Linked DNA regions of Arthrobacter globiformis. The protein of the gene in region 1 interacts with the protein of each later gene in a pairwise test. Links are inferred from orthologs where the notes say so. Each region holds a gene or a part of one and is shown in the gene's direction. Other genes may lie near its edges.

What was found.
Region 2: the proteins of QFZ33_RS23465 (region 1) and QFZ33_RS14205 interact in binary tests that used the Escherichia coli proteins (3 or more experiments, as listed by UniProt). The link is inferred for Arthrobacter globiformis from one-to-one orthologs.

The regions. Positions count from the first base shown.
Region 1 is NZ_JAUSXI010000001.1:5,008,283-5,022,479, reverse strand. The notes cover bases 1-2,944. They hold QFZ33_RS23465 (nucleotide exchange factor GrpE), read left to right. Parts: upstream 1-1,101; coding sequence 1,102-1,788; downstream 1,789-2,944. Other genes in these bases: QFZ33_RS23455 (heat shock protein transcriptional repressor HspR), read left to right, coding at 2,864-2,944; QFZ33_RS23460 (DnaJ C-terminal domain-containing protein), read left to right, coding at 1,871-2,848; dnaK (molecular chaperone DnaK), read left to right, coding at 1-1,099. In the rest of the region: more of QFZ33_RS23455, read left to right, coding at 2,945-3,286; QFZ33_RS23450 (PEP/pyruvate-binding domain-containing protein), read left to right, coding at 3,431-6,148; QFZ33_RS23445 (D-2-hydroxyacid dehydrogenase family protein), read right to left, coding at 6,265-7,221; QFZ33_RS23440 (universal stress protein), read right to left, coding at 7,314-7,706; QFZ33_RS23435 (tripartite tricarboxylate transporter permease), read right to left, coding at 7,703-9,379; QFZ33_RS23430 (tripartite tricarboxylate transporter TctB family protein), read right to left, coding at 9,380-9,883; QFZ33_RS23425 (Bug family tripartite tricarboxylate transporter substrate binding protein), read right to left, coding at 9,880-10,890; QFZ33_RS23420 (sensor histidine kinase), read left to right, coding at 11,170-12,744; QFZ33_RS23415 (response regulator), read left to right, coding at 12,757-13,425; QFZ33_RS23410 (adenylate kinase), read right to left, coding at 13,459-14,040. UniProt on the Escherichia coli protein: Participates actively in the response to hyperosmotic and heat shock by preventing the aggregation of stress-denatured proteins, in association with DnaK and GrpE. It is the nucleotide exchange factor for DnaK and may function as a thermosensor.
Region 2 is NZ_JAUSXI010000001.1:3,088,575-3,102,821, reverse strand. The notes cover bases 5,895-8,888. They hold QFZ33_RS14205 (Nramp family divalent metal transporter), read left to right. Parts: upstream 5,895-6,763; coding sequence 6,764-8,014; downstream 8,015-8,888. Other genes in these bases: QFZ33_RS14200 (oxidoreductase), read left to right, coding at 8,190-8,888; QFZ33_RS14210 (hypothetical protein), read right to left, coding at 6,154-6,471; QFZ33_RS14215 (hypothetical protein), read left to right, coding at 5,895-6,097. Outside these bases: QFZ33_RS14235 (spore photoproduct lyase family protein), read right to left, coding at 1-1,055; QFZ33_RS14230 (DNA polymerase IV), read right to left, coding at 1,131-2,204; QFZ33_RS14225 (hypothetical protein), read right to left, coding at 2,360-2,773; QFZ33_RS14220 (PEP/pyruvate-binding domain-containing protein), read right to left, coding at 2,950-5,442; more of QFZ33_RS14215, read left to right, coding at 5,858-5,894; more of QFZ33_RS14200, read left to right, coding at 8,889-9,020; QFZ33_RS14195 (hypothetical protein), read left to right, coding at 9,234-9,536; QFZ33_RS14190 (hypothetical protein), read right to left, coding at 9,562-9,867; QFZ33_RS14185 (alpha/beta fold hydrolase), read right to left, coding at 9,930-10,901; QFZ33_RS14180 (class I SAM-dependent methyltransferase), read left to right, coding at 11,185-11,814; QFZ33_RS14175 (alpha/beta hydrolase family protein), read left to right, coding at 12,061-13,500; QFZ33_RS14170 (MarR family winged helix-turn-helix transcriptional regulator), read right to left, coding at 13,523-14,002; QFZ33_RS14165 (SDR family NAD(P)-dependent oxidoreductase), read left to right, coding at 14,124-14,247. UniProt on the Escherichia coli protein: H(+)-stimulated, divalent metal cation uptake system. Involved in manganese and iron uptake. Can also transport cadmium, cobalt, zinc and to a lesser extent nickel and copper. Involved in response to reactive oxygen.

The DNA.
Region 1 (14,197 bases):
CGTCTCGCTCCAGTACCTCTCCGTCACCCCGGACGGCCCGGTCCACCTGGACGAGCAGCTGACCCGCGCCAAGTTCCAGGACCTGACCAAGGACCTGCTCGAGCGCACCAAGAAGCCGTTCCACGACGTCATCAAGGAAGCCGGCATCAAGCTTTCCGACATCGACCACATCGTGCTTGTCGGCGGCTCCACCCGTATGCCCGCTGTCTCCGAGCTCGTGAAGGAACTGGCCGGCGGCAAGGAGCCCAACAAGGGCGTCAACCCGGACGAGGTTGTGGCCGTTGGCGCGGCCCTGCAGGCCGGCGTGCTGAAGGGTGAGCGCAAGGACGTTCTCCTGATCGACGTCACCCCGCTGTCCCTGGGCATCGAAACCAAGGGCGGTGTCATGACGCACCTGATCGAGCGCAACACGGCTATCCCCACCAAGCGGTCCGAGACCTTCACCACGGCGGACGACAACCAGCCGTCCGTGGCCATCCAGGTCTTCCAGGGCGAGCGTGAGTTCACCCGTGACAACAAGCCGCTGGGCACGTTCGAGCTGACCGGCATCGCACCGGCTCCGCGCGGCGTCCCGCAGGTCGAGGTCACCTTCGACATCGATGCCAACGGCATCGTGCACGTTTCGGCGAAGGACAAGGGCACCGGCAAGGAACAGTCCATGACCATCACCGGCGGCACCGCGCTCTCCAAGGAAGACATCGACCGCATGGTCAAGGACGCCGAGGAGCACGCAGCCGACGATAAGGCCCGCCGCGAAGCCACCGACACCCGGAACACCGCCGAGCAGCTCGCCTACTCCGTGGACAAGCTGATCGCCGACAACGCCGACAAGCTGCCTGAAGAGGTCAAGACCGAGGTCCAGGCTGACGTCGACGCCCTCAAGAAGGCCCTCGAAGGCACCGACGACGCCGCCGTCAAGACCGCGTTTGAGAAGCTGCAGGCTTCCCAGACCAAGCTCGGCGAGGCCATCTACGCCCAGGCCGGTTCCCCGGACGGCGCCACCGGCGCTGCAGGTGCCGAAGGCGCCCCCGCCGGCGGCAAGGGAGCTGACGAGGACATCGTGGACGCCGAGATCGTCGACGAAGAAGAGAAGAAGTAACCATGCCGCATCACGGTAACGAAGAAGAGCACAACTCTTCCCGAGACCAGGGCAGCAACCGCGACGAGCCGATCATCCGGGACCACCGCAAGGTGGACCCGGTGACCGGGGAAGCCCGGCACCCGGAGGGCGGACAGTCCTCTCCGCCGGAAGCCGGCGCTTCTGCGGATTCCGACGGCGACGCCCTCGCCCAGGCTGAGGAAATCCTCAACCAGGTCGAGGTTCCCGCCGAGGAGTCCGTGGCGCAGGGAGTTTCGGCAGGCTCAACCACCGGCGCCGAGGCGGCGGAGCTGAAGAACGACCTGCTCCGCCTGCAGGCTGAGTACGTCAACTACCGCAAGCGCGTTGAACGCGACCGCGCCGTGGCAGGGGAGATGGCCGTCATCGGCGTGCTGAACTCCTTGCTGCCGGTACTGGACGACGTCGACGCCGCCCGCCAGCACGGCGACCTCGCGGACGGCCCGTTCGCCGCGATCGCCACCAAGCTGGAGAACGCGCTGAAGACGTACGGCCTGACCCGCATCGATGAGACCGGCGTGGAGTTCGATCCGACCATCCACGAGGCCCTCATCCAGCAGCCCGGCGATGACATCGAGGTTGACACCGTCAGCCAGGTGCTCCGCTCCGGCTACAAGTCAGGTGAGCGGGTCCTCCGGGCTGCGCAGGTGATTGTGGCTGTACCGGCGTAGATTTACTTCGGTGGTTGAGCTTGTCGAAACCGGGTTTCGACAAGCTCAACCACCGACCCGTAACTTTTGAAAGGAAACGCCATTGGCTAGCCAGGACTGGGTGGACAAGGACTTCTATAAGATCCTTGGTATTGCCAAGGACGCTTCCGACGCTGACATCAAGAAGGCTTACCGGAAGCTCGCGCGGCAATACCACCCTGATACGAACTCCGGGGATACTGCTGCGGAGAAGAAGTTCAAGGACATCTCCGAGGCGTACTCCGTTCTGTCGGATCCTGATGAGCGGCAGCAGTATGACGCCATCCGGGCCATGGGCGGCGGCGCGCGCTTTGCCCCGCACGGCGCGGGCAGCACCGCGAACGGCGGCTTCGAGGACCTCTTCGGCGGCCTGTTCACCGGCGGCGGTGGCCGCCAGTCCGGCGGGTTCAGCCCCGCTGGCGGCGTCCCGCCCGAGTTCGCCGACCTGTTCGGCGGCGGTTTCGGTGGCGGCCCGGCGGGCTACCAGCGCGCCCCCCAGAAGGGCGCCGACCGGACGGCCAGCACCAGCATCTCCTTCGCCGGGTCCATCCGCGGAACCACCATCGGGCTGCGTGAACCGGACGGCGAGGTGATCGACGTCCGGGTGCCCGCGGGCATCAAGGACGGCCAGAAGGTGCGCGTCCGCGGCAAGGGCCAGTACGGCCCGGCGGGCAACGGCGACCTGCTGGTCACCGTCAACGTCAAGAGCCATGACTTCTACACGCGCGACGGCGACAACCTCCGGATCCATGTGCCCGTCTCGTTCCCGGAAGCTGCTTTGGGCGCCGACATCGAGGTTCCCACGATCGACGGCGAACACGTCCGGGTCCGCGTTCCCGCCGGCACTCCGTCGGGGCGCACGCTCCGGGTGAAGGGCCGCGGCGTAAAGACGTCGAAGGCTACAGGTGACCTGCTGGTGACCATCGACGTCGCCGTACCGCAAAACCTGAGCAAGGAAGCCGAGGAGGCCGTGAAAGCATTTGCGGCCGCCACCACCGGCGCGGACGTCCGCCAGGGCCTGGCAGCCAAGGCCCGGCTTTAGCGACGGGTGCCGGCCTTGGACATCAACTTCGATCAGCCGATCTTCGTCATCTCGGTGGCCGCCGAGCTCGCCGAGATGCACCCGCAGACGCTCCGCCAGTACGACCGGCTGGGCATCGTCTCGCCCAGCAGGGCGCCGGGCAAGTCCCGCCGCTACTCCCAGCGGGACGTGAACCGGCTCCGTGAGGTGCAGCGGCTATCCCATGAGGGCGTATCGCTCGAGGGGATCAAACGCATCCTGGAGCTCGAAAACCAGGTTGCTGCCCTGCAGCACCGGGTGACCGAGCTGACCGAGGAACTGTCCCGCCGTCGTGCGCCGCTGGAATCCCGGATTTTCGCCGCCGGCACCGCCGGGGACGTGGTGAGCCTGGCGCGCGGCCAGCGGCCCCGGCCCCGTTCGCAGGCTGTAGTGGTGTGGCGGCCGCGGGGCGACGCCTAGCCAGCTCCCCTTTGTAGCCATTCCCGCTGGCCTTCCCCCATTGCCAGAATCGCGGGCAGTGCCAAAGATAGGGTGCAGCGCCGGAATGGGGTCACCAGCCGCAATGCCGCGGTCCCGGCTCCCGGACAGAAGGGACGCGGGGTCATGACCTACATCAAGGACTTTGACCAGCTGGGACGCAGTGATTTGGACGAGGTAGGCGGCAAGGGTGCCAACCTCGGCGACCTGGCCCGGGCCGGTTTTCCGGTGCCGCCTGGTTTCGTACTCACCACGCTGGCCTATCAGGACTTCGTCAACGCCAATGGGATCGCCGGCCGCATCCTCGAGCTCGCCGCCCTTCCCGCCGGCGCTTCGAACGACGACTACGAGGCCGCCGCGCGGCAGATCCGCTCCCTGTTCGCCGAGAGCGCGATGCCCGAGGAGATTGGCGCCGAACTCCGCGCAGCCTACGGCCGGCTGAGCCACCAGGCGGCGGCCCTAGGAGAAGTGGCCGGTGGAGAGTCCAGCGGCGACCACGCCGCGCGGGTGGCGGTGCGTTCCTCGGCCACAGCGGAGGACCTCGCCTCGGCCAGCTTCGCCGGCCAGCAGGACACGTACCTGAACGTCGCCGGGCCAGACGCCGTCGCCGCCGCCGTCATCAACTGCTGGGCGTCGCTGTGGAATGCCCGCGCCATGGCGTACCGCGCAAGAAACGGCTTTGATTCGTCCACGGTGCGCCTCGCGGTGGTAATCCAGGAGATGGTCGACGCCGAGGCCGCCGGCGTGCTGTTCACCGCCAACCCCGCCACCGGCCGCCGCGACGAGGTAGTGATCAGCGCCGCCTGGGGGCTGGGTGAATCCGTGGTCAGCGGGACCGTCAGCACGGACGACGTCATAGTGGATGCCGCGACGGGCCGGGTAGGGCAGCGCCGGACGGCGGACAAAGACGTCATGACGGTCTACGACGGAACGGGCACCAAGGAGCAGCCGGTGCCCGAAGGTAAACGCAGGGCGCCCGTGCTCGGGGACGACGCGGCGGCCGCGCTGGCCCGGCAGGGAACGGCCGTTGCGCAGCACTTCGGGGTGCCCCATGACATCGAGTGGGCGCAGGCGGCAGGGGACTTCTTCATCCTGCAGGCCCGTCCCATCACCGCGCTGCCCGAGCCCTCGGCCGATGCTCCGACGGAGTGGCCGCTGCCCTATCCGAACGGGATGTACTTCCGGGCCAGCATCGTCGAGCAGCTGCCCGACCCGTTGTCGCCCCTGTTCGCCGACCTCATCGACGGCGCCGTGGTGCGGTCGCTGAACGCCCTGCTGAACGAGGCATTCGGCAAGAGCGTGGTCCGGCCCGGGGACGTCTCGCTGCCCACCGTCAACGGCTACGCGTACTACTACTACAACAGCGCCGGAATGCGGCGGGTCATGGGCAGGTCGCTGACGGCGATGCGGGCGCTGGCGCAGGGCAAGGCCCACATGGGGATTAAGGGCTGGCGCGACCACTCGCACCCGACGTACCGCGGACTCGTGAAGTTCTGGGCGGCCAAACAGCCGGCGGACCGTCCTGCCCCTGAACTGCTGGAGGGCATTTCCGCGCTGCTGGACGCGGGCGCGGCGTATTACACCGCGGTGCAGTCGATCATCCCCATCGCCGCAACCAGCGAGATCATGTTCCGGAGCTACTACGACAAGCTCGTCCGGCAGGCCGGCGACCCGTCCGCGGAGGTCTTCCTCCTCGGCTACGACAGCGAGCCCATCCGCGCGGAGAAATCCCTGTATGACCTGGCGGTGTGGACGCGCGAAAGGCCGCAGCTTGCCTCGGCCATCACGGAGGGATCAGCGGCCGGCATCGCCGCAGCTCTCCGCAGCGGCACGCCTCCCTCAGGGCCCGGCGGAGGCGCGGGCGTGGATCAGGGCCAGTGGGACGAGTGGCGTTCCCGCCTCCAGCGGCACCTGGACCGTTACGGGCACGCCGTCTACAACCTTGACTTCGTCAACCCTGTGCCGGCGGATGACCCCTCCGCCCTGCTCGAGACCCTGAGGTACTTCGTGCGGGGGCAGGGGAAGGATCCGTATGAGCGCCAGCAGCGGTCTGCCGACCGGCGGGAGGAGCAGAGCCAGCTGATCAGCACCAGGCTGGGGCCGCGCCGCCGCGCCGTCTTCCGCAGGTTGCTGCGTTGGGCGCAGAAAGCGGCGCCCGTCCGTGAGGACGCACTGGCCGACGTCGGACTGGCCTGGCCGCTGATGCGCCGGATGCTGCTGGAACTAGGGGAGCGGCTGACGGCCTCGGGCGTCATCGCCACTCCGTCCGACATCTTCTGGCTACGCTTCGACGAGCTCCGCAACGCCATCGAGTTCGGTCTGGCCGCGCCGGGCGCGGCCATCACCGGCACGGACCGGCCCGTGCGGGCAGAAGCCGTTGAGCAGCGCAAGATGCTGTGGCGGGGGCAGCGGAAAGCCTCGGCCCCGCAACTGCTGCCCGAAAGCCGCTGGATGGAGCGTGCGTTTGGCAGCATGATGCCCGCACGTACCCAGCAACTGGCGGGGGACGTCATTACCGGCGTCGGCGCCAGCTCTGGACACGTGAGCGCACCGGCCCGGCTGCTGCACGGCCCCGACGACTTTGCCAGCATGCAGCCGGGCGAGGTGCTGGTGGCGCGCATGACCACCCCCGCCTGGACACCGCTGTTTGCGATGGCGGCCGGCGTGGTCACGGACGTTGGCGGCCCACTGAGCCACAGCTCGATCGTCGCCCGGGAGTACGGCATCCCCGCCGTCCTGGGAACGGGCGTGGCCACCCAGCGCGTGGCCAGCGGACAGCAGGTGACGGTCGACGGCGACGCCGGCACCGTCACGCTCGACGGTTCCGGTTGCCGTCGGGCGTGACGGTGCGCTTGAAGGTGCGGGCAACCGTCCAACTAGGTAGCACTTCAGGGCGTTCTCAGGGCTGGGAACGCCCTGAAGTGCTACCCACTTTTCGTTGTCTCCGAGTCAGCTTCTTCCTACGGCGTCAGCACCCGGATCGGGGAGCCGTCCAGCCATGCGGTGACGTCCTCGAGGGCGCCGCCGAAGAAGGCCCGGTAGCTGGCGTCGGTCACATATCCCAGGTGCGGAGCCAGCAGGGTCCGTGGCGCGCCAAGGAGGGGATGGCCGGCCGGCAGCGGTTCCTGATCGAACACGTCGAGCGCCGCTCCGCGGATCCATCCCTCATGCAGTGCGGTGACCAGCGCCTGCTGCTCCACCAGGGGACCGCGGGCAGTATTCACCAGCACGCCGTCCGGGCCGAGCAGCCGCAGTTCACGTTCACCGACTGTTCCCGCCGAACGCGCCGACAGCCGCAGATGCAGGGACACGACGTCGGACCACCGGAACAACTCGTCTTTGCCGACCTTCCGGGCGCCTGCCGCCGCGGCGGCCTCTTCGGTCAGGTTCTGGCTCCAGGCCAGTACCTCCATCCCGAAGGCCAGGCCGTAGCTGGCGATCCGCTTCCCGATTTTCCCCAGCCCTACAATCCCGAGGGTCTTGCCGGCCAGTTCGAAGCCGACGCCGGTCTGCCAGCGCCCCTCACGCAGGGCGGCTTCCTCCTGTGTCAGGTCCCTGGCAAACGCCAGCAGCAGCGCCCATGCCAGTTCGGGCGCAGCCGTGGGGGAGCCGTCCGTTCCGCAGACGGTGATCCCCAGCCGTGCAGCTGCCTCCACATCGATCGAGGCGTTGGCGGCACCGGTGGTGACCAGCAGTTTCAGCCGGGGCAGCTGTTCGAGGATCCGGCCGGGAAAGGCCGTTCGCTCCCGCATGGCAATGATGATGCTGGCGTCCTGCAGCGTTTCCACAACCTCCGCTTCGGTGGCGAGGTGCTGGTTGAACACGGTGACATCGACGCCACGCTGTTCGAGGGAGCTCCAGTCGGCGAAGCTGTGGGCCACGCGCTGGTAGTCATCGAGAATCGCGAGCTGCTGCATGCTGTCCTTCTGCCTTAAGACCAAAGAGGCAGGAACCCGCCGGAGCGGGCCCCTACCTCTTGAGGCTAGTCGAGTGGTGCCTGGTTGCGGGACTAGCTGGCCTTGACGGCCAGCACCGGACAGGATGCCTCCAGCAGGATCTGCTGCGCAGCACTGCCCATGATCAGCTTGCCTACGGGAGTGCGGCGCCGGAGGCCGATCACAATAAGTTCAGCCCGGTACTTCTCCGCCGCCTCCAGCACCTCGTTGGCCGCATCGTTGCCGCGCACCGGCTGCAGGACCAGATGCTCAATCCCTTCCCGGTCCAGCCGCTCCGTCAATGCGGAAATGTCCTCAGCCTGGGCGTAGCGCTTGTCAACGATGGCGTCTCCCCGGGAGGAGTTGATGATGACCAGACGGCTCTGGTTCTTCTGGGCCTCAGTGATGGCCCGATCCAGGGCTGCGGTGCCCTCGGCCGTGGGGATATAGCCGACAATGATGCTCACGATTTCTCCTGTCCGTGGTTGGCATGGGTGGCGTCCGCGCGGCGGCGGCCTGCATCAGGCCCCCGATCAGCGGGTGCCTCAGCAGCAGGCGCCTCGACGGAGGGTGCGGCAGCGGGTCCGGCGGCGGGTCCGTCAACAGCAGGTCCCTCAACAGCAGGTCCGCCGGCAACGACGAGCCCGCCCGTCCGGGGACGCCGGGCGCGCCAGAGCCGTGCCGCCAGCGGCCAGAGGAGTACCAGTGCCACGATGATGTAGACCACGACGGCGATCGGTTCGTTCCACAGGCCGGACACGTCGCCGGCGCTCAGCTGCAGCGCCTGGCGGAGCTGCTTTTCGAGGCGAGGTCCCAGGATCACGCCGAGGATGAGCGGCAGGACAGGCAGCCCGTAGCGGCGCATCATGAAGCCAAGCGCGCCCAGGACCAGCAGGAGCATGAGGTCGAACGCCTGCAGGTTCACCGAGTAGGCGCCCAGCGTGGCGAAGAAGAGGATGCCGGCGTACAAGTAGGGGCGCGGCAGCCGGAGCAGCTTCGCCCAGACCGGGGCCAGGGGGAGGTTGACCAGCAGCAGCAGGAAGTTGCCGATGAACAAACTGGCGATCAGCGCCCATACCAGCGGACCCTCGTTTTGGAACAGGAGCGGCCCCGGCTGGATGCCGAACTGGGTGAAGGCGGCCAGCATGACGGCGGCGGTGGCGTTGGTCGGCAGGCCAAGGGCCAGCATCGGGGTCAGGGTGCCGGCTGCGGCCGCATTGTTGGCTGCCTCGGGCCCGGCGACGCCTTCGATGGCGCCCTTGCCGAACTCCTCGGGGTGCTTGGAGAGCCGCTTCTCGGTCACATAGGAGAGGAAGGTGGGGATCTCGGCGCCGCCGGCGGGCAGCGCGCCGAAGGGGAAACCGAGGGCAGTGCCGCGCAGCCACGGCTTCCAGGACCGCTTCCAGTCCTCCTTGCCCATCCACGGCCTGCCGACCGGGATGATCTGCAGCGGGGTGCGGCGCAGGTGCGCCGCCACCCACAGGGCTTCACCGACGGCGAAGATCGCCACGGCGATCACGACGACGTCGAGGCCGTCGGAGAGCAGCGGCAAGCCGAAGGTGAGGCGGGCCTGGCCGGATACGAAGTCGAGGCCGACGAGGCCGATTGCCAGACCGAGTCCAAGGGACGCGAAGCCGCGCAGCTTGGACGAGCCCAGGACGGCGGTGACGGCGAGCAGGGCCAGGACCATGATGGCGAAGTAGCTTGGGGCGCCAAGGCTCACGGCGAACTGCACGACGATCGGGGCGAAGACCACAAGGAGCGCGGTGCCGATGGCGCCGGCGACGAACGAGCCGATGGCCGCCGTCGCCAATGCCTGGGCAGCCTTGCCGGCCTTTGCCATCAGGTTGCCCTCGATGGCGGTGATCACCGAGGACGACTCGCCGGGGGTGTTAAGCAGGATCGAGGTGGTGGAACCGCCGAACATGCCGCCGTAGTAGATGCCGGCAAACATAATGAACGCGCTGGTCGGTTCAAGGACGGTGGCCACCGGGAGCAGCAGTGCCACGGTCATCGCCGGGCCGATGCCGGGCAGGACGCCGACGGCGGTGCCCAGGATGACGCCGATCAGGGCGTACAGGAGGTTCATGGGGGTCAGCGCGGTCGCGAACCCGTCCATGAGTGAGGACAGGACGTCCATCTAGAGAATCCCTTCAAGGAGCCCGGCGGGAAGGGCGATGCCCAAGCCGAGGTAGAAGCCGTAGAAGGTCAGGAGCGCCAGAGCCAGGGAGATCAGTCCGTCGCGGACGTAATGGCGGCTTCCGAGCGCCCAAACGCTGCCCCAGAAGAGCACCGTTCCGGAGATGACCCAGCCGGCCCAGTCGATCAGCAGGATGTTGGCGATGAAGGCGCCAGCCAGAGGTAGGACGGTCTTCCAGTCGCTCGGGTGGGTCAGGTCGACGTCCTCGCCGGCCTCGGCCTCACCGCTTCCGCCCCGGAGAACGTTCACTGCCAGCAATACGGCGCAGATGAGCAGGAGTCCTCCCACGATCATCGGCAGGGCCTTGGGGCCTACCGGATCCGACTGGGAATACGGCACAACCAGGCGCGCTGCGTCAATGAGGACCAGGACGCCGACCGCCCCGAGCAGGGCTGCGACACCCAGCTCGGAGCGGCCCTTGAGGCGGGAGGCCAAGGAGGTCACGCCAGGCCGAGCTTCGTCAGAACGTCGGCAACGCGCTTGTCCTGGTCGGTGAGGAAGGACTTGAATTCGTCACCCGTGACGAAGGCGTCGGTCCAGCCCCGCGTCTTCAGCGTCTCCTTCCAGGATGCTGATTCATGCATCTTCTCCAGGGTGGCGATCAGGGCGTCGCGGTCGGCGTCGCTGATGCCGGGAGGGGCCACGATGCCGCGCCAGTTGGTGAAGACCAGGTCGATGTTGGATTCCTTGAGCGTGGGGGCGTCCACTCCCTCAAGCCGGTTCTCGCCACTGGTTGCCAGGACCCGGATATCGCCTGCCTTGATCTGCTGGATGTATTCACCGGCGCCGGAAGCCGCGAAGCCCAGCTTGTTGCCGATAATGGCCGGAAGCAGATCGCCGCCGCCGTCGTAGGAAACGAAGTTAACCTTCTTGGCATCGATGCCGACGGCACCGGCGAGCTGCATCGGCAGGAGGTGGTCCGGGCCGCCGGCTGAGGAACCGCCGCCGACGCTGACCTTGGACGGGTCCTTCTTCCACGCCGTCACCAGATCGTCGATGGTCTTGTACGGCGAGTCCTTGGAGACCATGATGGCGCCGGGCTCTTCGATGAGCCGGGCCAGCGGGGTGGTGTCGGTCAGCTTCGACTGGGACTTGTTGGTGTAGCTTGCGCCGACGACGCCAAGGCCCATGAGCATGGCGAGGTCGCCGTTGCCCTTTTCGTTGACGATGCGTGCCAGGCCAACGGTGCCGCCGGCGCCGGCCAGGTTGAAGACCTCGGGGTTGGTGGCAAGCTTCTCGTCCTCGAGAACCTTCGCCGCGGCGCGCGCCGTGGTGTCGTAGCCGCCGCCGGGCGTGTTCGGCACCATGATGCGAAGCCCGGCAAGGGGTGCGGTGCTTGCTCCGCTCGTGGAGGGGCCGGCGGCAGTCTTGCCGGTTGCTCCGCAGCCGGACGCCATCAGGGCGATGCCTGCGGCTACTGCGGCCACGCGCAGTGCGCTCATTCCGCGCATGTTGTTCCTCTTCTCGTTTTTGATCCGTTTGATCGGGTGCTTCCGATGCTAGGGCCGAACGTGACGGGGCTCACGCTTGTGTAAGCAGAGAAAGTTAAGTTCATTTCGTTCACGTTTCCGGCCCCCAACCAAGTTGCCCATGAGGCGTCCCGTACAGGGTCCAGGCGCTGCGGACTCCGCGGAACACAGCGCCCAAAGTCCGGTAGCGTGTCCCGTATAGTTCACCCCCCACCCGCGAACCCACAGGAAGAACAGCAGCACATGACTCGACGGCGAGGAATGTCCCTTGCGGGGCAGTATCTTCGGCTGCAGCTCCTGATTGTGCTGGCCGTGCTGGTGGCCGTGGTGGCGATTTCGCTGGCCCAGTCGGCGGCAGCTTTTGAACGGGTCGAGGGCCGACGGGCTCTTTCTGCTGCGGAGACGCTGGCGGCTACCCCCGCGGTGCGAAGCCTCCTGCCGGATGCCCAGCCGCAAAGCGGATCGGTGCTTCCCTCGGTGTCCGAAGCGGTGCGCACGATTTCGGGGTCCTCCCAGGTTGCGCTGGCCCGGTCCGACCGGACGATGGTGACGTCGTCGGATCCGTCTCTGGTGGGCCACCAGCTGGAACTCGGCGACAGTGCGGTGATGTCCGGGCGGGCATGGACCGGGGTGGTCGGAACCGGGGCAGAGGAGGCCGTGGTGGCCCACGTGCCGGTGCTGGACGACGCCGGCAAGATGGTAGGGATCGCCGTCGTCGGTAGGAGCTACCCCTCGGTGCTCGAGCGGCTGGGCGATGCCGTCCCGAACCTGCTGACCTACCTGGGAGTGGCGAGCGTCCTGGGCGTGGCAGGCTCGCTCCTGCTGGCCCGCCGCGTCAAACGCCAGACGCTGGGTATGGAGCCGGACGAGATCACCGGCCTCGTGGAGAACCGGGAGGCGATGCTGCACGGGCTCAAGGAAGGCGTGGTGGCGCTGGACCCCCAGCAGCGGATCACGGTGGTCAACGACAGTGCGCGGAGCCTGCTGGGTCTGCCGAACGACTGCGTCGGGAAGAATCTGGCCGCTCTAGAGGTGCCGTCGGCGCTGCGCGAGGTCCTCACCCAGGACCAGCCCGGCCCGGACCGGCTGGTCTTGGTGGGGGAAAAGCTGGTGGTCTTGAACCGGATGCCGATGCGCTCGCACGGACGCGTGATTGGCTCCGTCACCACCCTCCGCGACCGGACGGAGCTGGCTTCGCTGGAACGCGAGCTGGGCACGACGCGGACGGCCACCGACACCCTCCGGGCGCAGGCACACGAGTTCGCCAACCAGCTGCACACGATCTCCGGCCTGATCCAGATCGGCGAGTATGACGCCGTCGTCCAGTTCGTCAATGGCACTACGTCGAACCGGACCCGCCTGAACGACGACGTGACCAGCAGGATCGAGGACCCCGCCCTCGCCGCACTGCTGATTGCCAAATCGAGCCTCGCCGCGGAGCGCGGGGTGTCCCTGCAGCTCGCCGAGGAATCCCGGCTGGGCAAGGTGGATGAGGAACTGTCCCGCGACCTGACCACCGTGGTGGGCAACCTGGTGGACAACGCACTCGATGCGGTCACCAACACCGCCGAAGCGAAGGTCGAGGTACTGATCGGAGAGAACGACGGCGGCGTGCGGGTTGACGTACAGGACTCGGGACCGGGGGTCCCGGTGGAGGTCATGGACGACATTTTCCGGCAGGGGTTCAGTACCAAGAATTCGCCCGACGGCGGCCGCGGCTACGGCCTTGCGCTCGCCAGGGTGGTCTGCCAGCGGCGCGGCGGCCGGCTCGCCGTGCGGAACGACCACGGTGCGGTGTTTACGGCACTGCTGATGCGCAAAACTGCCGATGCTTAGGGAGGAGCGGCCTTGATCAAGGTACTTATCGTCGACGACGACTTCATGGTGGCCAAAGTCCACGCCGGCTTTATCCAGCGCACGACGGGGTTTGCCGTCGTCGGAGTGGCGAACACGGGCGCGCAGGCGGTGCTGGAGACCGAACGGCTGCAACCGGACCTGGTGCTGCTGGACATCCACCTGCCCGACGTCAACGGCCTGGACCTGATGCACCAACTGCGCGAAGTGGCGCCCGAGCTGGACGTGCTGGTGATCAGCGCCGCGCGCGAGGTGGAGACGGTGCGGAAGGCGCTCCGCGGCGGCATAGTGCACTACCTGATCAAGCCGTTTTCCCAGACCGACCTGCAGGAGCGGCTGGAGCACTACCGCACCACCTACCAGAGCCTCGATTCGTCCAAAGATGTGGCGGAGCAGTCGGACGTCAACCGCGTGTTTGGGCTGGAACGCGCGGACCGGCCGCTGCCGAAGGGCTGCAGCGCAGAGACGCTCCAGGTAGTGGAGAAGGCGCTGCGCTCCGGTGGCGGCGACGTGTCGGCCGCAGAACTGGCTGTGCAGGTGGGGACGTCGCGCGTCAGCGCGCGCCGCTACCTGGAGTACCTCAACGACGAGGGGCTGGTGGACGTGACGCTCAAGTATGGCGTCGGACGCCCCGAGCGGAGGTATGTGTGGAAGGCCGGGTGAGCCGCCCGCTGTTCAGGGCTGTGTCCAGGGTGTTCAGGGCTGCGCCCTGACGGCTTCGATGCCCTGCAGTGCGCTCACGGTGACCCCGTCAATGTCCGCCGTGCCGTCGACGCTCACCAGCAGGCTGCGCCGGCCGTAGCGCGCGATGACCGGTTCCGTTTCCCGCCGGTACAGCTCCAGCCGGTGGCGGATGACGTCTTCAGTATCGTCGCCCCTCCCTTCGGCCTCGGCGCGGAGCAGTAGCCGCCGGACGATCTCATCGTCGTCGGCGGTAATTTCCACCACGGCATCGAGCTTGGTCCCGGTGGCGTCCAGGATGCCGTCGAGGTCGTCCATCTGGCTCACGGTGCGCGGGTAGCCGTCCAGGAGGAAGCCGTTCCTCGCGTCCCGTTCCTGCAGCCGGTCCCGCAGCATGGCGGTGGTGAGATTATCCGGGACGAGGTTGCCGGCGTCGAGGAATTCCTTGATTTCCCGGCCCAAGGGTGAACCGTTGGCCAGATGGCTGCGGAACATGTCGCCGGTGGAGATCTCCGGGATGTGCAGTTGTCCGCTGAGCCGGTGCGCCTGGGTGCCCTTGCCTGAGCCGGGCGGGCCGATGAGCAGGATGCGGGTCATGCTTTTGGTCCGATCTGCCGAGAAAGCACGCTAGGGCTATTCTTCCGCCCGCCCGCTCCGCCTGCAATGGGTGGGTAATCATGCCGGGGGTATTCCCAACTTCCCGGGTGTTCCCAACGGCGGCGGCGGCTCCTACGCTGGGACCCACCATCAAGGA
Region 2 (14,247 bases), 1.9 Mb from region 1 along the record:
TAGCGGATGCGGCAGTAAGGCGCGATCTTCTCTATAAGCGCGGTCAGTTGCCGCACATAGCCCGCCTTGGTTCCTGAACGGTAGCGGACGTTAGTGAAGCCATTGGACGAGACCTTCGATTCCTGGAGGTCCGGACGCCACAGCACGTTCTCGGCCTGCGGATGCCACCCTAGGTTGACCTCGTGGAGCCGCTCGTTGTGGGTCAAGAAGATGACTTCTGCTGCGAGCTGGGCCTTCGCGGCGGCTGACAGGGTGCCATCGAGTTGGCGCAGCAGCTGCTCCCAATCGCTGAGCCAGGTGTCCGTAATGATGACAGGCGAGAAGTTCACGTGCACCTCGTAGCCGGCATCCACGAAGTCGTTGATTGCAGCCATGCGTTCCGCAACCGGCGAGGTCCGAACGTCAACCGACTTTGCCAAGTCCGCTGGCATGAGGGAAAAGCGGATCCTGGTGTGACCGCCGTGGTCCCAGCCGAGCATCGCCGGGTTCACGTACTTGGTGGCGAAGGACAGCTTGGCTGTCGGCAGGTCGCGGAAGAGGGTGACGAGGTCCTCCACGTTGTCGCTGATCAGCGCGTCGACGGAGCAGTCGCTATTTTCACCGATGTCGTAGACCCAGAGTTCAGGGTCGCACTGGTTGGGTTCCAGCTTCAGGCCCTGGCGTGTGGCGTGACGTTCAAGCGCCCCGGCAATCTGGTCGATGTTCGCGAACACAGTGACCGGGTTGCTGTACCCCTTGTGCCGGGGCACGTAGCAGTAGGCGCATGCCATGGCGCAGCCGTTCGCGGTCGAGGGGGCAATGAAGTCCGCGGACCGGCCGTTCGGCTTGGCGGTCAGCGCTTTCTTTACGCCTAGGACCAGCGCCTCCGTCTTGATCCGGGACCAGCGAGGCACGTTCGTTTCATCACCGTGCACCTCCGGGATGTTCCAGTGGTTGTCGACGAGCACGACATCGGCATCCGGCCAGCGTTCGACGATCTCCTGGCCCCTGGGCAGCTCCAATGCGGCACTTTGCGCATAGATGCGCCGGATCTGCAGCAGCCGGTTGAATTCCATGACTTCATTCTCCCAAGACGCCGAAGATGCCGCGGGCCGTTAAGCCCACGGCGTCTTGTGCTGGCGGCGACCCCGTCACCAACCGCCGCGCGTCGGCGTATGTCCTTTTCGGGCATCGCCAGGCATTGCCATTTCGGCCCGCAGGCCCAGGAGCCGGATTGGACGGGCCGCTTCGATTCCCGCTGCGAGGTCCAAGACCCGCGCGAGGATTTCGTTCCGGTCGAATGTCTCGGGAATCTTCCTCGCGTGGGTCTTGGTGAAGAACGGCGCGTACCGAACCTTCAGGGTCAACCCAACCACCGGCCGCCCTTCGGCCACAACATCCTCGAGGACACGCGCAGTCAACTCCCTCAATGCGTCGCCCACCTGGGCAGGCTCGGTCAGGTCGCGCTGGAAGGTGGTCTCCCGGCTATGCCCGCGGGCAACCCACGGGGTGTCGTCCACGACGCTGGCACCGTCCCCGCGTCCGAGCTCCGCGTACCATGGACCCATCTTCGGGCCGAACTCCGGGACTAGGTCTTGAGGGTCGGATGCGGCTAGCTCGGCGACTGTGTTGATGCCGAGTTTGGCCAGCCGGCCTGCCACTTTGGTTCCGACGCCCCACAGGTCCTTGGTGGGCCGACTGCCCATGACGTCGAGCCAGTTCCCGGAAGTGAGGCGGAAGACGCCAGCCGGCTTGCCGAATCCGGTGGCGACCTTGGCACGGACCAGGGTGTCGCCGATGCCCACGCTGCAATGCAGTTGGGTTCGCTCCAGGACAGCGGCCTGCACCTGCCGGGCGTAGGCTTCCGGATTCTCTGTCTCGGTGCCCACAAATGCTTCATCCCAACCCAGCACCTGCACGCTGGCTTGGGGCTGCGCGCGCAGGGTAGCCATGACCGTTTCAGACGCCGCGAGGTAAGCCTCCTGGTCGACAGGCAGGATCACAGCGTCTGGCACTTTCCGGGCCGCAATGCGCAAGGGCATTCCGGAACCCACGCCGAACGCCCTTGCTTCGTAGGACGCGGTCGACACCACAGCTCGTTCGGTGGGGTCGCCCCGACCGCCGACAATGATCGGCTTGCCCGCCAGCTCCGGCCGCCGGAGCACTTCGACGGCCGCGATGAACTGGTCGAGATCGACGTGCAGCACCCACCGGATTCCGCTCACGCCACCAGTCTGCCCTAAAGATCCCTGGCAAGCATTGCGATCCGTTCTGCGCCTTGTCATTGAAGGCAACCCATGTGGACAAGCTTCAGGAAGAGTCAGACGCTAGCCCTAGTCCCGAGCCGGCTCCACAGCCACCTAAGGAACAGTGCAGCCAGCTACAGCTCACCGCGGGCCGCGCGGATCTGGGCCCGGCGGCCTCGCAAATACGGCTCAATGTCAGCAACTCGACGCAGTGACAGCGCCTCTACGTCCAGTCCCGTCGTCCCTTCCAGCATCAGGCCGTTGCCATCATGGTGACCGGCGGCCCACCAACGGTCACTGCCCCGCCATACGTCGAAGGGTTCCTCCGCCCCGTCGACCGGTACCGACACTGCCTCGCTCCGCTCCGAGGTGAGCACCCGCAAACGGCGTGACAGGTCCTCTCCGCTGAGCGGAGCCCCGTCGAGAATCGGCCGACGGTGGGCAATGGTCAGCCGGGGGCTGGTGGTGGTGACCTGGATCGTGGGTCCCGTGTCTCCAGAGCCAAAAACAACGCCACCGCCGCGGGTGGGCGGCTGCCAAGATCCCACTCGCCTAGTGCGATTGGCCCGGACCACTTGTCGAGTCCGTAACAGGGCAATTCGCCGAAGGACTCCCGAACGAGTTCCTCCATGCGCTCATACTCATCCCAGAATTCATCCGGCGAAAGCCACCCCGTCACCCTCATAGCGAAAGTATGACAGCGCCGGCACTCACTACCGGGCCCTTATTCGTCCGCGCCGGCCGGCAAGACAGTGCCCGCACTACCGTCCACAACGACACGCTGCCCCTCGGCCAGGATGCCCGTGCCTGTGCCGGTTCCCATGACAGCCGGGATTCCGTACTCCCTCGCCACAATCGCCGCGTGGGAGCCAAGCCCTCCCATGTCGACCACGACGGCGGCTGCTCGCTGGAACAGCGGCGTCCAGGAAGGATTGGTGTACGGGCAGACGAGGATGTCGCCGCTGCGCAGCCTGCCAAACTCCTCCGGTCCCCTGATGATCCTCACCGGCCCCTCGGCGCGGCCGCGGCTGGCCGGCGTGCCGGAGACAAGAACGCCGACAGCACGACGGCGGTTCCTGAACAGCAGCGCCGTGTCCAGCAGTGGGATGCCCTCGAGTTCGCGGCGCTTGGCCGCCCTGCCCTGCACCAGCGGCCGGTAACGTTGCCGGACGGAAGGCGGCAGCGCGCCGCCGTCGTCCGTTATTGCCTCCAGTTCCTCGAACCGCAGGTGGTAGACGTCCTTGGCGTCATCAATCACGCCGGCGGCAACGAGGCGCCGGCCCAGCTCAAGGTACGCGCGGCGCATTGGCGGGATGACCTTGGTGGCGTAGAAGTGGCTGTCCTCGCGGAATGCCATGCCCGCCCGGGCCGCGTCGACAGCAGCCAGCACCTTCCGCCGGACGGGCCGGACATGAAGGAGCGGATGCCGCTTCAGCTCTGTCAGCGCCGCGCCGGTCTGGTCGGCCGTACGCGGCCGCTGGCCCAGGAGCACCTTGACCAGCCCCAGTACTACCTCGGGGGCGTCAGACCAGGTGGGTGAACTGCTCAGCACAACGCTGACGGTTTCACGGTTTCCGTATTCGCGCAGGAACTCGGCGAACGCCCCACGGAAGGCGGCATGAGCCGGGTCCTCCTCCACAAGCCGAAGCAGAGCCGACGTTTCGGATGATGCAAAAGCGGTGGCCAGCCGAGGATCCGCACCGACCATCGCGGCCAGCTGCTCCAGGGCGCGGTTCGCCTGGCTCGTCATGGTTTCCGCGCCCGCGATCAGGGCGGACGCGAGCCTCAGGCGACCCAGCGCCAGGAGCATCAGGCGCAGCCGAAGCATGGGCAGGAAGATGCCGGGCAGGTAGGAGCTGCGCAGGTCGGTAACACCCCGCATCGTTGCGAAGGACTCCCGCGCAACGCCCACAACCTCTGCCCAGCGCAAAGGTTTCGGGTCCCGTCGGTTCAGACGCTCCACCTGCTCCAGGAAGGTGATGAACCGGGAATCGCTCTTCCAGTCGGCCATTTTGAACTGCCGCGCACGGCGGGCCAGGGTCAGTGGTGCAGCCAGGGTGCGGACGGTGAGGCGCGGGACCGGCGGCACCAGCTGGACCACCACCCCGTCCTCCTCGGGCAGCAGTTCTTCGACCCTTGGGAAGCGCACGCCCACACTTCCGGCCATCCGATGCAACATGGCCAGGATCCCCTGCTCCATCCAGCCAGACACATCCAGCGGGTAGGGCCGCTCCTGGAACATTTCGAAGAAGAACGGCCCCACCCGCCGCTGGATCGCGTTGATCCGGAGCGGCTGGGGCGGCAGCGCCGTCATGGGCCGCGACTGCAGGACATAAATCCGGCTGCCGGCCAGCGCCCACTCCATATCCTGCGGCCGGCCGAAATGCTCCTGCGCCCTGCGGGCCAGGTCAGCCAGTTCCCTGAGCTGGACGTTGGCCAGGGAGGGAACCGAGCTGCGGCTGCCGGGCTGCTCCCGCGTCCCGCCGCCTGCATCGGGGCTGATCACCACCTCGCCGCCACCGGGAACGAAGCTGCGGATCTTCCCGGTGCGGTCCAGCAGATAGCGTTCGGGTGTCACCCTCCCCGAGACCACCGCCTCCCCCAGGCCCGGGCTGGCGTCCACAACGATCTCGCCGCGCTCACCCGTGACCGGGTTCGCCGTGAACATGACGCCTGCGGCGTCGGCCGGCACCATCTTCTGTACGACGACGGCGATCGCCACCTCCCGGGGGTCGACCCCCTGCCGCCGCCGGTAGGCAATGGCCCGGTCGGTCCAGAGGGACGCCCAGCAGTCAGTGACAGCTTTGGCCACCGCCTCCTCGCCGACGACGTTCAGGAACGTGTCCTGCTGGCCGGCGAACGCCGCCCCGGGCAGGTCTTCCGCGGTGGCGCTGGAACGGACTGCCACGGCGCCGCCGCCCAGAGCCGTGTACGCCTCGCCGATCTCGGCCCTCAACGCGGAGGGCATGCCGAAGTGGGCGAACAGCGCGCGACGAGCGCCGCCGTCGTCAGCGTTTTCATCAGCGAGGCTGTCCAGGGCCGCCCCCAGGCCCGTCTCGGCAAGGAGCAAACGGTAGGCGTCAGTAGTGACAATGAAGCCCGGGGGCACTGGAAACCCGTGCCGCAGCAGTTCACCCAGTGCCGAGCCCTTCCCGCCGGCGGCCGCAAGGTCTCCGCTGCCGAAACCAGCGAGGGGTCTGGTTGTCCTTCGTGTCATCCGAGGCTCCTCGTGGCAGGACGGCTGCGTGCGTTGCCCCCACGCGCCGCACGGCGCGGGCGTGTAAAAGGTACTCCACTGCCACTTCCCCCGTATATAGGTTGGCGACCAAAAAAGGCCCTCGCCGGCGGGTTGCGCGACGTCACCGGTGCCTCTTGACCGCTCCCGGCATCGGGACCACACTCGTTACTGATTACTAATTTAGAGATTCGTGAATTATGTCGACACCTCCGAGGCGGCGCAGTGGCCGGAACGGAGCAGCGGGGTGTTGACGGACCAGCGCCACGGCGGGGGCAGGTGGGCATGAGTACCTAGCGATGTGTGTTTTGGCGATTTTTGCACGTTCTGCGGCGCCGTGAGGCCTAGATCCGGCGGCCGCTGTCAATCAATAGGTCTCAAATCCGAGGAGCACGTCATGGCCCAAAGGCCGATTGTTCAGTGGTGGAATGAGCTTGATGAGCCCACAAGGAAGTGGCTCGTTGAGAATCCCGGTTGCGTGGTTCTTCCGCGGACCGTGGCAAACGTGGTTCACCAGGTCTCAGGCGGCCACGTCGCCCAGGACGAGCACGGCGAACACCAGCTGTCGGCGGCGGAGCAGTCCTTCATCAGGGCGAAGTGCAAAGCGGCAGGGGCATCGACCGGCAAACGCGCGTAAAGCCTAATTTACTCACCGTGTGATGTGGGCTTCCTACGAACTCCGGTGACGGAACGCTACCGGAGGATGGTCAGGGGCTTTACCGGCAATACACACGATGCCTGCTGCAGCTGAACGACGGCGGCGCCCGCCACCCGGTTGTTTCGTCCGGTGTCGTCGCACCAGTCAATGTTGTACGGCAGCGCCGTCACCGCGGCCTCGCCGGCAACCGTCCCAGTGGGGACGACGAAAGTGTAAGAAAAGCCACCGCCGTCGTCCATTGCGGAAGTAGTGTTAACGACTTTCGCCCCCGAGGAATCGGTAACGCTGATCTGGATCCGGGCGGTCGCACCGTAGCGGGGGTTGCAGTCGGCGTCCTGTGCTGCGACTGTCACCCGCTCCCCCGGGCTGGCTTCTGAAGGCCTCACCGAATATGGCGGCGGAAAGCAGGGCGGTTCCCCAGCCGAGGAGGGAGCGCAGCCGGCAGCGGCGATCACCACCACTGCGCCGCGGCCCAAGCAACGGCCGCGAATCCCCGACACCCCAGGTAGGAAGCCACACGGTCATTATGGCCCCGAATCAGCTGCTCACAACAGGACCGGCTCGGTAGGCCTAATAGCTACTTTTCGGTATACCTAAACTTCGGTATCCTCGTCTTATCGGTACCCCCAATGACGAGGATGGATGATGGCTGTTTCGACCCTTTCAGAGCGCACCGCACCGGGCCGGGTCTGGTCGCGCCTGCTGCTGCTGGGTCCGGCGTTCGTGGCGGCCATCGCCTATGTCGATCCGGGCAACGTCGCGGCGAACCTGACCGCCGGGGCGAGCTATGGCTACCTGCTGGTCTGGGTGCTGGTGGCGGCCAATGCCATGGCCGTGCTGGTGCAGTACCAGTCCGCCAAGCTGGGCCTGGCCACCGGCATGAGCCTTCCCGAGATTCTGGGCAAGCGCCTGGGGACCCGCCGCCGGCGGGCGTACTGGGCGCAGGCGGAGATCGTGGCCGGAGCCACCGACATGGCTGAGGTGATCGGCGGGGCCGTCGCACTGAACCTGCTGTTCGGGCTTCCGCTGCTGGCCGGCGGGATCATCATCGGGCTCGCGTCGATGCTGCTGCTGTCGCTGCAGTCGAACCGGAGCCAGAAGTCGTTTGAAGTGGCCATTCTGATCCTGCTCGGCGTGATCGCCGTCGGGTTCGTGTCCGGCCTGTTCGTCAATCCGCCGGACGCCGGCAGCGCACTGACCGGACTGGTGCCGCGCTTCGAAGGAACGGATACCATCCTGCTCGCCGCGAGTATGCTCGGCGCCACAGTGATGCCGCACGCCATCTACCTCCATTCCGCCCTCGCCCGCGACCGCCACGGATTCTCCGAGAACCCTGCCGTGAGGACCCGCCTGATCCGGGCCACCCGGTTCGACGTGGCCGGTGCGCTGTTGCTGGCCGGCGTCGTGAATATCGCCATGCTGCTGCTGGCAGCCTCCAGCCTGCGCGGCGTGGAAGGGACCGACACCATCGCCGGCGCGCACGCCGCGGTGACGTCGGCACTGGGCCCGGCGATCGGCGTTGTGTTCGCCATCGGCCTGCTTGCCTCGGGTCTGGCGTCCACCTCCGTGGGCTGCTACGCCGGCGCCACCATAATGGGCGGCCTGCTGAAGGTCCGTATACCTCTGCTCACCCGGCGGGTGATCACGCTGATTCCGGCCCTGGTGATCCTCAGTGCGGGCATCGAACCGACGCTCGCCCTGGTCCTGAGTCAGGTGCTCCTCAGTTTCGGCATCCCGTTCGCTCTGATTCCGCTGATCCGCCTCACCGGGAAACGCGAGATCATGGGCATCCACACGGATTCGACGCCACTGAAAATCGCGGGCTGGACCAGCGCCACGCTCATCGTCGGCCTGAACTGCGTGCTTATCGTCCTGACCGTGCTGGGCCAGTCCTGAATGTCCGTCTCCGCTAGCACGCCGGCCACGAGCGCAACTTCCTCGACACTGGAAGTCGGTGCTTGGCCATGGGAGGCACTGCCTTTACCTGTATTGACAGCCACTCCCGCTGCTGCCTGAAGTGCGGTTTTCTGAAGGGGTGACACTTCGACCTGCCCAACGGAAGGCAAATCCAATGACTACATGGCTCATCACCGGCTGCTCCACCGGACTCGGCCGGGCCCTCGCCCAAACCGTGCTCGCCCACGGCCACAACGTCGTGGCCACCGCACGGAACGTCAACGCGGTGAAGGACATTGCGGCCGATTTCCCCGACACCGCGCTTGCCCTCCCCCTCGACGTGACCGACAGGGAGCAGATCAGCTCGGCGGTGCAGCAGGCGCAGGCCCGGTTCGGCGGCATTGACGTCCTCGTTAACAACGCCGGTTACGGCTACCGCGCCGCCGTGGAAGAAGCGGACGACGCCGACATCCGCCGGCTGTTCGACACGAACCTTTTCGGCGCCGTCGACATGATCAAAGCAGTTCTGCCGGATATGCGTGCCAATAAGGACGGGGCGATCCTGAACATCTCCTCCATCGGCGCGCGCATTTCGCCCGCCGGTTCCGGCTACTACTCCGCAACCAAGGCGGCGCTGGAGGGCCTGTCGGGTTCGCTGCACAAGGAACTCCAGCCGCTCGGCATCAGTGTCACGGCTATCGAACCCGGCGCGTTCCGTACCGACTTCGCCGGCCGCTCGCTCACGCAGTCGGCGACGGCAATTCCGGACTATGCGGAGACGGCCGGCAAGCGCCGCAAGGAGCACGACACCGTTCACGGTACGCAGCCCGGGGACCCCGTCAAGGCCGCGGAGGCGATCATCGCCGTCGTCGAAAGCCCCAACCCGCCGTCACTGCTGGTCCTCGGCCAGGACGCATTTAGTGCCTTCGCCGCCGTCGCCGACGCGCAGCGCGCGGAACTGGACCAATGGCGCGAGCTGAGCCTCAGCACGGGCATCGACGACTAACCGACCGACACGGCCCCGGCGGCGCCGGCCAGCCCTGCTGCCGGCCCCGTATGGAAGAATCGCCGGATGGACGATCCGGAGGCCTCACCAGTGAATTGGCCTTCGCTGCTTTTCGCACTCCTTACCGATTCGGTTCTTGTCTGGGGGCCGGCAGCCGCCATTTACTTTCTTGCGCCCGGACACCAGGTACTGATTGCGGTTACCTTCGTGCTCGTGTCTTGGGCAGTGAACTGGGCGCTTTATTCCCGCGGCACGACCCTCGGGACGTACCTGGGCGGCTTCCGACTGCGGACCCGGCTCCGGCAGGCACCGGGGCGGAAGTATGGCTTGGCCCTTGCCGCTTTCAACCTCGGTTCCGTTCCTGCGATGGCTGCACTGGTTGCGATCAGCTTTGTTCCCGCATCCGATGCTTCAGGCCCGCTGGGAAGGGCCGACGGCTATCCGCTGCTCGGCGAACAGATCCGACGGCGCCGCTTCCTGCAGGCCGCCGACGACTACTGGGAGCGTTGGAGCTGACGGCCCGTCGCGGACAACCCGCCTCCTATTCGGATTCGAAGCCGAGGCGGTCGCGGACAAGCTTCGCGACGACGGCGGCGTGCTGCTTGTTGTCCGAACGGCCGTCCGATTTCAGCGTGGCCAGATATGCGACGTACGCGGCAGTCCGGGTGTCATAGGCCGCCGCGCGCGTTTCCAGTGCGAGGGCAAGGGTGGCGTGGGCCTGGGCCAGCCTGATCTGCAGTTCGGCGTCGACATCGGCACCTGATAGTGCTTGCTCGGCGGCGGAAAGAAGGGACCGGGCTACGTCGGCGTGCTCGTTCGCGGCGCGCTGGCCAAGGTCGGGCTGCATTGGCTCTGCCTCTCTTTATTCAACTCGCGACGGGCAGACGCGAGATGTGGAGTAAGCCTAAATCACAATGTCCGTTCCTGTTGCGTGCTTTCAGTCCGTTCGGGCAGACCAGCTGCAATTTTTTCAACCGCCGCGACAAGCGCGGCCATTGATTCAGGGCCGCCATGCCCTTCGTTCTCGATGACGATGAGACGGCTGTCCTCCCAGCGCTGATGAAGCTTCCAGGGCGTGATGACAGGGCCACTCACGTCTCTGCGGCCGTGGATGAGGTAGCCGGGAATTCCGTTGAGTTGGTGGACCCTTTCCATGATGGCCTGCCCGCCAGTAAGGAAGCCGTCGTGGGACCAGTAGTGGGTGACGAGAATGGCGAACGTCATGCGCTCGCGGTCGTCGTCGAACATTGCGCCGGGCCGCCACAGCGGATCCAGCGAGATGTGCGTCGATTCCCAACAGTCCCATGCACGGGCTGCCGCCTCGGCGTCGCCCCGATTAACGCCGGCGAGGCGACGCACGTACGCATCCACCACCCGTTCCCCAGGCCTGCATTCGGCTGCGCTCGAGAACTCCTCCCACGCTTCCGGGAAGATGCCCCCCACGCCCTCGGTGATCCACTGGACCTCGCCGCGGCTCGTGGTGGTTACCGCCATCAGGGCGAGCCCGTGCACGCGGTCCCGGTGCTCAAGGGCATATGCCAGAGCGAGCGTGCTACCCCACGACACGCCTGTGACAATCCACTTCCCTATACCGAGATACTTTCGCACGGCTTCGATGTCCTCGATCAAGGTTTGGGTGGTGTTTGCGGACAAGGAGCTCAGGTCGTCCTGAACGGCCGGCGTGCTCCTCCCACAGCCGCGCTGATGCAACCCGACGGTCCAAAATCTTGAAGCATCATGGCGAGTCCGGTAGCCCTGGCCGGGAGAAGCGCCGGGGCCGCCGTGGAGGAACAGCACGGGAATCCCCGCGGGGTTCCCCGAGGTCTCCCAATAGACTTCCGCTCCGCTGACTTTAACCCGGCCGGCATTCTCCCCAGTCATTCAACAAAGGCTACGAGATGGACCGTGGCAGGGGTAGGGTCGGTGAAAGCGTCAGTTTGGGATTTTGGGGGAACCGATGAGGCTTGACGGCCATAGCGCTGCTAGGCCGGAGGAACGCGCGACTGTAACGCACCGGACTGCAGCGGCTCGCCCGCTCGCGTGGCTGCTGGCCACCGGTGACTCCAAAGCGGCAGCCGACGCAGCGCCCTGGCTGGGCTGCGGGCAAGAAGTACGTCAGCGACGCCGTCGTGAACGCCTTCACCGGGGTCGGTAGGCTCGCACGATGACGGACATGCAGGTTCAGGACGCCTATGCCGCTCGGGCGGCGAAGTACACGGCGCTGTTTGGATCTGCCGAGAAGGCCCATGGGTCGGATCAGCGGCTTATGTCGCACTGGGCACAATCACTGAGCGGTCCGGCCATCGATGCAGGCTGCGGTCCAGGGCACTGGACGGCATTTCTCGCGAACCACGGCATTGAGGTTGAGGGGATCGATCTGGTTCCCCTCTTTATTGAAGAGGCGCGACGGCGATTTGCGGCGCCACAGTTTCGAGTGGCGACGCTCCGAGCGTTGGGAGTTCCGGACGGACATCTGGCCGGCATCCTCGCTTGGTATTCGTTGATCCATTTCGAGCCGGCCGAATTGCCAGTGGTGCTTAGCGAGTTTGCCCGCTGCATCAGCCCAGGAGGCAGCATACTTCTCGGATTCTTCGAGGGGTCCGCCGGCGAACCGTTCCCGCACGCGGTCGCGACCGCGTACTACTGGTCGGTGGACGCCATGAGTCAGCACCTGGTCACCGCAGGCTTTGAAGTTCAAGAAGTCCACGTCCGCGCTGAACCGGAAAATCGGCCGCACGCAGCAATAATCGCCGTCCGGACCACCCCGCAGGGCTGGCATGCCTGTGAAATATGACGAACCGACTTTGACGGGAACTCAGCGCCACTCGATTGGCTAGTCTGGGGCCGAAGCGACGGCCGCTGCAGGGCGGCTACAAGTCATCGACGCCGGCTAGCCACCGGGCCGGACCCACGTGCAGCCGGTCGCCAGGCCGCGGGTCACGCGAGCAGCCAGTGGAAGATAAACCGTTGACAACTTCAATCGTTCAAATAAACATTAGTTGTCCCCTTCAAGTTTCTTCGACTGACTGAGGTTACCCGAATGACCCGTACACTGCGCCAAAGCTGCCGCATGATTGCTTCAACGTCAGCCCTTGCAGCCATATTAGCCACGGCCGCCGCATCACCTGCGGCCCTCGCCGCCCAGCCTGCCTCAGACGCTCCAGCCCCGGCCGCAGCGGCTCCGGCGGCAGCCGCTCCGGCGGCATCAACCGCGCCGACGGTTGCCACCGGCACCCTCGCCGATGGGGCTGCATGGCGCACCGAGGTGCCTGCTGCTTGGAACGGAAAGCTGGTCCTCTTCGCCCACGGCTTCCGTGCCGGACCGGCCAATCCCGCCTGGGACAGCGGATTCGCCCCCACGGCCAGCGCGCTTGTGGCCCGCGGGTACGCCGTCGCTTCCTCGTCCTACGCCACCACCGGCTGGGCCCTCGGAACCGCAGCGCAGGACCAACTCGGCACCTTGGCAGCCTTCCACGACCGCTTCGGCACGGCAAGCCGGGTCATCGCCGTCGGACGGTCCATGGGAGGTCTCGTGACGAGCATGATGGCTGAAATCCCGGACTCCGGCATCGACGGCGCGGTCAGCACCTGCGGCCTGGTGGGCGGCGGTGTCTCCCTCAACAACTACCAGCTCGATGCGGCCTATGCGGCGGCGGAACTGCTCCTTCCCGGGCAGAACGTCCGCCTCACCGGCTTCACCACGCAGGCGGAGGCCACCGAAACCATTGCCGCACTGAAGGCAGCCCTGCAGCAGGCCACCACATCAGCGGAAGGCCGCGGGAGGCTGGCCCTCGTGGCCGCGCTGCTGAACACCCCGACCGAACTCGACGGGGTTGACGCGGACAACCCGGAGGCGCTGGCGGCCGCCCAGGCGAAGCTGGTCCTGGACACGCTCCCGACGGTGATCGAGCGGCGCCACACGATTGTCAACGCCGCGGGCGGGGACAGCGGCTGGACCGCCGGCGTCGACTACTCTAAGGTCCTGCAGTCCTCGGCCCAGCGCCAACTGGTGGAGTACATGTACGCCAAGGGCGGCCTGAGCCTGAACGGGGACCTCTCCACGCTCACTGCCAATGCCCACATCGAGCCCAGCAACCAGGGCCTCCAGTGGATGCTCAAGACCTCCACGCCCATCGGCGAGCTTCAGGTGCCGCTGCTGGCCACCCACACCACAGTGGATCTCCTGGCCCCGGTCGAATACCAGGAAGAGTACGCAGAAACTGTTCACCAGGCGGGCAAGAACTCCCTGTTCCGCCAGGCCTTTGTCAACCGCGCAGGGCACTGCAACTTCACAGTGGCGGAGAATATCGCCGCCATCGACGCGATGGACCAGCGGCTCCAAACCGGCAACTGGGGCTCCGTGGCCACAGCCGCCAACCTGCAGCGCGCCGCAACGTCCCTGAAGCTGGACGGCGCCAACTTCGTCGAGTTCCGCCCCGACGAATTCATCAACGACCGGACCTGGACGCCAGCCCACTAAGCGCCTGTGAACGCCTGCTCCCCTAACCGTCCAAGCCTGCCCACAGGGCCTTGCGGAGCAGGCGTTTCAGCTCGGCCACTTCCTCCCGGTTCAGCCGGTCCAGCGCCTCCGACTCGGCCCGGCGGGTCGCTTTGGTGGCCGCGCTAAACAGCCGCTGCCCGTCGGCCGTTGCCGTGACAATCTTGGCCCGCCGGTCCTGCTTGCCGGGCGCCCTCAGTACCAGGCCCCGCTTCTCCAGGTCATCCACCAGGGAGACGATCTGGCTCGGGTCCAGGCTGAGGAAATCAGCCATCTCGCGCTGGCTCGGTTCAAGACCACTCGCGGCCAGCGCCAGCACGGAGTACGAGCGCTCCTTGAGGTCGAACGCCTCCAGCGCCCGATTGTTAACCACCGATCCGACGGTGTGGAGCTTGGCCAGGAGGAAGCCTGCATCGCTGCTGATGGAGGCAGGAACCAGCTTGTCCGCCGCTGGGGCGAGCTGCCCCGTCCCGGTCTCAGTCATGACCCTCCAATAGTGATCAAAAACAATCATTGACTTTTTCAACTATCCAGATTTTCATGGATACAGAACAGCATCCCATGCCGGAGCGCAGGATGCACGGTCCGCTATCAAAGGAGCAGCAATGAGCCTCTCAGGCAAAGTAGCAATCGTCACGGGAAGCGGCCGCGGTCTGGGCCTGGCCTACGCCCGCGAACTCGCCCGCCAGGGTGCCGTCGTCGTCATCAACGACGTTGACGCCGACGTCG